Regions from separate parts of the Bradyrhizobium sp. I1.14.4 genome, predicted to be linked through region 2. Evidence: riboswitches for the same ligand, from Rfam matches in the RefSeq annotation. Region 2 holds a riboswitch; the other holds the start of a gene.
The links. Region 2 has a riboswitch for glycine ahead of gcvT (glycine cleavage system aminomethyltransferase GcvT). Riboswitches for the same ligand answer to the same signal wherever they lie in the genome.

Region 1: another riboswitch for glycine. It lies ahead of ABIB78_RS20515 (D-amino acid dehydrogenase); the one in region 2 lies ahead of gcvT (glycine cleavage system aminomethyltransferase GcvT).

The regions. Positions count from the first base shown of each region.
Region 1 is NZ_JBNDLA010000009.1:223,312-226,713, reverse strand. Features, by position in the region: gene ABIB78_RS20520 (M20/M25/M40 family metallo-hydrolase) at 1-888, shown strand, start outside; glycine riboswitch at 981-1,087, shown strand; glycine riboswitch at 1,091-1,206, shown strand; gene ABIB78_RS20515 (D-amino acid dehydrogenase) at 1,272-2,579, shown strand; gene ABIB78_RS20510 (hypothetical protein) at 2,706-2,903, shown strand; gene ABIB78_RS20505 (ArgE/DapE family deacylase) at 2,900-3,402, shown strand, end outside.
Region 2 is NZ_JBNDLA010000009.1:69,694-73,095, forward strand. Features, by position in the region: gene gcvP (aminomethyl-transferring glycine dehydrogenase) at 1-272, opposite strand, end outside; gene gcvH (glycine cleavage system protein GcvH) at 283-648, opposite strand; gene gcvT (glycine cleavage system aminomethyltransferase GcvT) at 657-1,802, opposite strand; glycine riboswitch at 1,944-2,031, opposite strand; gene alaS (alanine--tRNA ligase) at 2,234-3,402, shown strand, end outside.

The DNA.
Region 1 (3,402 bases), 150 kb from region 2:
GGCCATCTGGACACCGTGCACCCGGTCGGCACCATCGAGAAGCTGACGTGGCGGCGCGAAGGCAACAAGTGCTTCGGGCCCGGCATCTTCGACATGAAGGGCGGCAACTATCTGTCGATCGAGGCGATCAGGCAATTGGCGCGCGCCTCCTTTACGACGCCGCTGCCGATCACCGTGCTGTTCACGCCCGATGAAGAGGTCGGCACGCCCTCGACGCGCGACATCATCGAAGCGGAAGCCGCGCGCAACAAATACGTGCTGGTGCCGGAGCCCGGCCGGCCGAACAACGGCGTCGTCACCGGCCGCTATGCGATCGCGCGCTTCAATCTGGAAGCAACCGGCAAGCCGAGCCATGCCGGCGCGACGCTGTCCTCCGGCCGTTCCGCGATCCGCGAAATGGCCCGGCAGATCATTGCCATCGACGGCATGACCACCGAAGACTGCACCTTCTCGGTCGGCATCGTGCATGGCGGCCAATGGGTCAATTGCGTCGCAACCACCTGCACCGGCGAAGCGCTCAGCATGGCCAAGCGCCAGGCCGATCTCGACCGCGGCGTCGAGCGGATGCTGGCACTGTCGGGTACCGCCAACGACGTGACATTCAAGGTGACGCGCGGCGTCACCCGCCCGGTGTGGGAGCCGGATGCCGGCACCATGGCGCTCTATGAAAAGGCAAAAGGCCTCGCGGCGGCGATGGGCCTTGATCTGCCGCACGGCAGCGCCGGCGGCGGATCGGACGGCAACTTCACCGGTGCGATGGGCATCCCCACGCTCGATGGCCTCGGCGTTCGCGGCGCCGATGCGCATACGCTCAACGAACATATCGAAGTCAACAGCCTCGCCGAGCGCGGCCGCCTGATGGCGGCGCTGCTGGCGACGCTGGACTGACATCGATTTGCACTGCACAACACGTTGGCACTGCCGGGTCGAAATTTAGCCTTGTCCATTTTTGAGGCTTCGCCTACGGTCCGGCCGTCCAACGCGACGATGCGGGAGAGATCGAAGCGACAACATTCGTGTTGTTGGCTTCGGCGCCGACGGAGCAACCGCCCCGGAAACTCTCAGGCAAAAGGACTGTATCGTCAGGACGATCTGGAGAGAGACGGACACGGCCGCACATCAAGGGCCGTGACGTCCACCGAAGGGGATAGTCCGCTTTTGGGCCCAGGCCCGATGCGGATCAAGCTCTCAGGTACCGTGACAGATGGGGCGCCGATGCCGGTTTCACCGGCGGTTCGGCGACTCTAACCCACGGGAGCCTGAAGACCATCATGCCTCACATTGCGATCATTGGCGCCGGCATCACCGGCGTGACGACGGCCTATGCCCTGCTCGAACGCGGCTATCGGGTGACTGTGCTCGACCGGCATCGCTACGCCGCGATGGAGACCTCGTTCGCCAACGGCGGACAGCTTTCCGCCAGCAACGCGGAGGTGTGGAACAGCGCGGCAACCATCCTCAAGGGGCTGCGCTGGATGCTCAGGAGCGATGCGCCGCTGCTGATGAATCCGAAGCCGAGCTGGCACAAATATTCCTGGATCGGCGAGTTCGTCGGCCACATCGGCCGCTATCGCAGCAACACCATCGAGACCACGCGGCTCGCAATCGAAGCGCGCAAGCATCTGTTCTCGATCGCACAGCGCGAGAATATCGCCTTCGATCTCGAACGCCGCGGCATCCTGCACGTCTATCACGACAAGGCCGGTTTCGATGCCGGCCTGCGTGTCAACACGCTGCTCCAGCAAGGCGGGCTCGACCGCCGTCCGGTGACCCCGGACGAAATCCGCAGCATCGAACCCGCGCTGCAGACCGCCTGCTATGGCGGGTTCTTCACGCCGTCGGACGCGACCGGCGATATCCATAAGTTCACCCGCGGGCTCGCCGACGCCTGCGTCCGCCGCGGCGCGAGCTTCGTCCATGAGGCTGATGTCGATACGATCGCGCGCGGCGATGAGGGCTTCCGCATCGGCTGGAACGACGCAGCTTCGCATGATGCCGGAGTCGCGACGCGACATGAGTTGCAGGCGGATGGCATCGTGATTTGCGCCGGCGTGGCGAGCCGCCATTTCGCCGGCCTGCTCAACGATCGCGTCAACGTCTATCCGGTGAAGGGTTATTCGATCACGGTGCAGCTCGATGCTCCGCAAAGCCGGGACGCCGCGCCGACCGTCAGCCTGCTCGACGAAGCCGCGAAGATCGTCACCAGCCGGCTTGGCGCCGACCGCTTCCGCGTCGCCGGCACGGCCGAGTTCAACGGCTTCAACCGCGACATTCGCGCCGACCGCATCCAGCCGCTGGTGGACTGGGTGCGACAGCATTTCCCCGGGATCGATACGTCGAAAGTCGTGCCCTGGGCGGGCCTGCGCCCGATGATGCCGAACATGATGCCGGTGGTTCGCGCCGGACGGATTCCGGGCGTGTTCTACAATACGGGCCATGGTCATCTCGGCTGGACGCTGTCAGCTGCGACGGCGCAGATGGTCGCAGGGGCGATCGACGATTGGCGCGACCTCGATGCGCCACCGATGGCGCCGTCGCAGGTCGATGCGATCGAGACCGCCCGCGCAGCTTTCCCCTAATTATCCGGTCGAAGAGGAAGAATATGAGCGTACTTGCGTGTGGCCAAGTCGGAATTCGCTGAGAAACGCCGCGTGACAGGGACTAGCGTCACAATGGGGAAAAGCGCTTCAGCGCGGGAGGGGACAATGCGCATTGGGGTAGCGGGCACGCATGACATTGCGGTCCGGCGCGGGATTCCGGACGGCACGTGTGCCGGCGGCGATCTCTTCGGCGGACCGATACGTAACCTCGCCACCGGCACGCGCACCAACTCGATGCGCGACCTTTCCGAAACGGTCAACGCTCAGGCTCACGCACAAGGCTCCATGAGAGGCGAGACATGACAACCGAGACGTTGACCAAGCCGGATCAGATTGCCGCAGAGCTGTCCGCGGCCGTCGATCGAAACTTCGACGATCAGATCGCGTTCCTGTCGCGCATGGTGCAGTTCCGCAGCCTGCGCGGACAGGAAGCGCCACAGCAACTCTGGCTGGCCGAGCAATTCGCGAAGCGCCGCTACGACGTCGATGTGTTCAGCCTTGCGGACGTCAACCTGATGAGCCATCCGAAGGCTGCGCCAATGGACGGCATCGATCTTGCCGGATCGCAGCAGGTTGTTGCGACGATGAACAGCAAAGGCAGCGGACGCAGCCTGATCTTGCAAGGTCATATCGACGTGGTGCCGGAGGGGCCTGCTGACCTTTGGGACCAACCGCCGTTCTCGGGCGCCGTGCGCGACGGCTGGATGTTCGGGCGTGGGGCGCAAGACATGAAGGCCGGTGTCTCGGCAATGATCTTCGCGCTCGATGCGATCGGCGACGCCGGATATGCCCCGGGCGGGCG
Region 2 (3,402 bases):
GAATAGCCCTGGCCGATCAGCGACGTGAACACCTGGTTCTGCGCGGCGAGCTCGCTCATATGCGTGAGCGCTTCGGTCTCGCTCAGCGCGCGGCCGAGATCGAGCGGCGCTTTCTGGCGGATCGATGCCGGCAGCGTCTCGTTCATCAGCGCCTGCAGGCTCGTGGCGCCGGCCGTCTCCAGCATCGCGTTGATGTCGCGCGGCGATGGTCCGATGTGTCGGCGGACGAAATCGGTGGCGGCTTCGTTGATCGGCTTGAAGGGCGCGTTCATGGGGTGATCCTCAGGCGGTGTGGGCGGCGTAGGCGGCCTCGTCCATCAGGCCACCGAGCTCGCCCTTGTCGGCGATTCTGAGCTTGAAGAACCAGGCCTTGCCGCCGGCATCCGAATTGACCAGCGCGGGCTCGGCAGCGAGGTCCTCGTTGACTTCGATCACCTCGCCGCTGATCGGCGCGTAGACGTCGGAGGCGGCCTTGACGGATTCGACGACCGCGGCGGCCTCGGCCTTCGTCAGGCTGCGGCCGACCTTGGGCAGTTCGACGAACACGACGTCGCCGAGCTGCGACTGGGCGTAATCGGTGATCCCGATCGTGGCGACGTCGCCCTCGATACGGAGCCATTCGTGGTCGGACGTGTACAGCGTCGTCATGTGGTCCTCTAGCGTTTGTAGGTGTTGGGTACGAAGGGCGTGGCGGCGACTTTCAGCGGCAGCCGCTGGCCGCGCACTTCGGCAAAAACCGTGGTGCCGACGGCGGAAAGGGAGGTGGGCAGATAGCCCATTGCGACCGGCGCATTGAGGCTCGGACCGAAGCCGCCCGAGGTCACCTTGCCGATCTGCTCGGTCGAGGTCGGATCGGCGAACAGCGCGGCGCCTTCGCGGACCGGCGCGCGGCCATCGGGCTTCAGGCCGACGCGGCGGCGGGCGGCGCCGTCGGCGAATTGCGCGAGAATCTTGTCGGCGCCGGGAAAACCACCGGCGCGGGCGCCGCCGCTGCGGCGGATCTTCTGCACCGACCATTCCAGCGCGCCTTCGACCGGCGTCGTCGTGGTGTCGATATCGTGGCCATAGAGGCAGAGCCCGGCTTCGAGCCGCAGGCTGTCGCGCGCGCCGAGCCCGATCGGCAGCACGTCGGGATCGTCCAACAGCGCGGTGACCAGGGCTTCCGCCTTGTCAGCGGGCACGGAGATCTCAAAGCCGTCCTCGCCGGTATAGCCGGAGCGTGAGACGAAGCAGTCGATGTCGGCGACGCGACGCGGACCGGCGTCCATGAATTTCATCGAACCGACATCGGCACAAAGTTTCGCCAGCGCCGATTCGGCTTTCGGCCCCTGCAGCGCGATCAGCGCGCGGTCGGCCAGCGACACGATTTCGCAAGCGTCGGAGAGATGCGCGCGCAGGTGCGCCTCGTCCTCGGCCTTGCAGGCGGCGTTGACCACCAGGAACAGGTGATCGCCGAAATTCGCCACCATCAGGTCGTCGAGCAGGCCGCCATCCGCGTTGGTGAATTGCGCGTAGCGCTGCCGTCCCGGCGCGATGCCGACAATGTCCTGCGGCACCAGTTTTTCGAGCGCGAGCGCCGCGTCGGCGACCTTGCCGGATTTGGCGTTCAGCACGAGCTGTCCCATGTGGGACACGTCGAACAGGCCGGCTTCCTTGCGGGTGTGCAGATGCTCCTTCAGCACGCCGGCCGTGTATTGCACCGGCATGTCGTAGCCGGCGAACGGCACCATCTTGGCCCCGCGCGCCAGATGCAGCGCGTGCAGCGGGGTCTGTTTCAGCGGTGAAGTTTCGTGCGCAAGCATCACGGGGCCCTCGCAGTTCCCGCCAGGGACCTATTTCCCCTTGAGAAACCTGCAGAAAGCCCCATCTGTCGCTGTGCCTGAGAGTATTATCCCGTCGGCGGACGCATCGGGGAGAACCCCAGCGCCTCTTTCCAGATGTCAGACGTCACGCGGTCCGTTTGCCTGAGAGTTTCCGGGGCGGTTGCTCCTTCGGCGCCGGCGCAAGGCCGGTCTCTCCCGACGTGACTAGGTACAGGTAGGTAGAAAACACCGCGCCACCAAGACTGTCAACGCGGCTGCAGCAACTATCCAATGGGCTTTGTGCTCCCGCGGCAAGCCCATGATCCGCCTGCACAGTTTCTGGACACCGCAGCTAGCCTTGTCTAAAAGCGTTCGGCCGGAAAATGACGCCTTTTTGCGGCTGGCCGGCCCCTTTTTCCGATTGGATGAACATGAGCAGCGTCAACGACATCAGGTCGACATTTCTGAACTACTTCAAGGCGAACGGCCACGAGATCGTGCCGTCGTCGCCGCTGGTTCCGCGGAATGACCCGACCCTGATGTTCACCAATGCCGGCATGGTGCAGTTCAAAAACGTCTTCACCGGTGTCGAGAAGCGCGGCTATCAGCGCGCGACGACGTCGCAGAAGTGCGTGCGCGCCGGCGGCAAGCATAACGACCTCGACAATGTCGGATATACCGCGCGCCATCTCACCTTCTTCGAGATGCTCGGCAACTTCTCGTTCGGCGACTACTTCAAGGAGCGCGCGATCGAGCTCGCCTGGAATCTGATCACCAAGGATTTCGGGCTCAAGAAAGACAAGCTGCTGGTCACCGTCTACCACACCGACGACGAGGCGGCCGGCTACTGGAAGAAGATCGCCGGCTTCTCGGACGATCGCATCATCCGCATCGCGACCTCGGACAATTTCTGGGCGATGGGCGACACCGGTCCATGTGGCCCATGCTCCGAGATTTTCATCGACCGCGGCGAGCATATCTGGGGCGGACGTCCGGGCAGCCCCGAGGAGGACGGCGATCGCTTCCTCGAATTCTGGAACCTGGTGTTCATGCAGTACGAGCAGGTGACGAAAGAGGAGCGCGTGGCGCTGCCGCGTCCCTCGATCGACACCGGCATGGGTCTGGAGCGTATGGCGGCCATCCTGCAGGGCGTCGACAGCGTGTTCGAGACCGATCTGTTCCGTAACCTGATCGATGCGGCGGCATCGGCCCTCGGCCACGGACCGAGCGAGCAGAACGTTGCGTCGTACCGGGTGATCGCGGACCATCTGCGCTCGTCGGCGTTCCTGATCGCCGACGGCGTGCTGCCGTCGAACGAGGGCCGCGGCTATGTGCTGCGGCGGATCATGCGCCGCGCGATGCGCCATGCGCAGCTTCTGGGCGCGAGCGATCCGCTGATGCATCGCCTGGTCTGGGCGCTGGTCCGCGAGATGGGCCAGGCCTATCCGGATCTGGTGCGTGCGGAGAGCCTGATCGAGGAGACGCTGCGGCTGGAGGAGGTGCGCTTCCGCAAGACGCTGGTGCGCGGCCTGTCGATCCTCGACGAGAAGAGCGCCGGTCTCAAGAAGGGCGACATGTTCGACGGCGACACCGCGTTCAC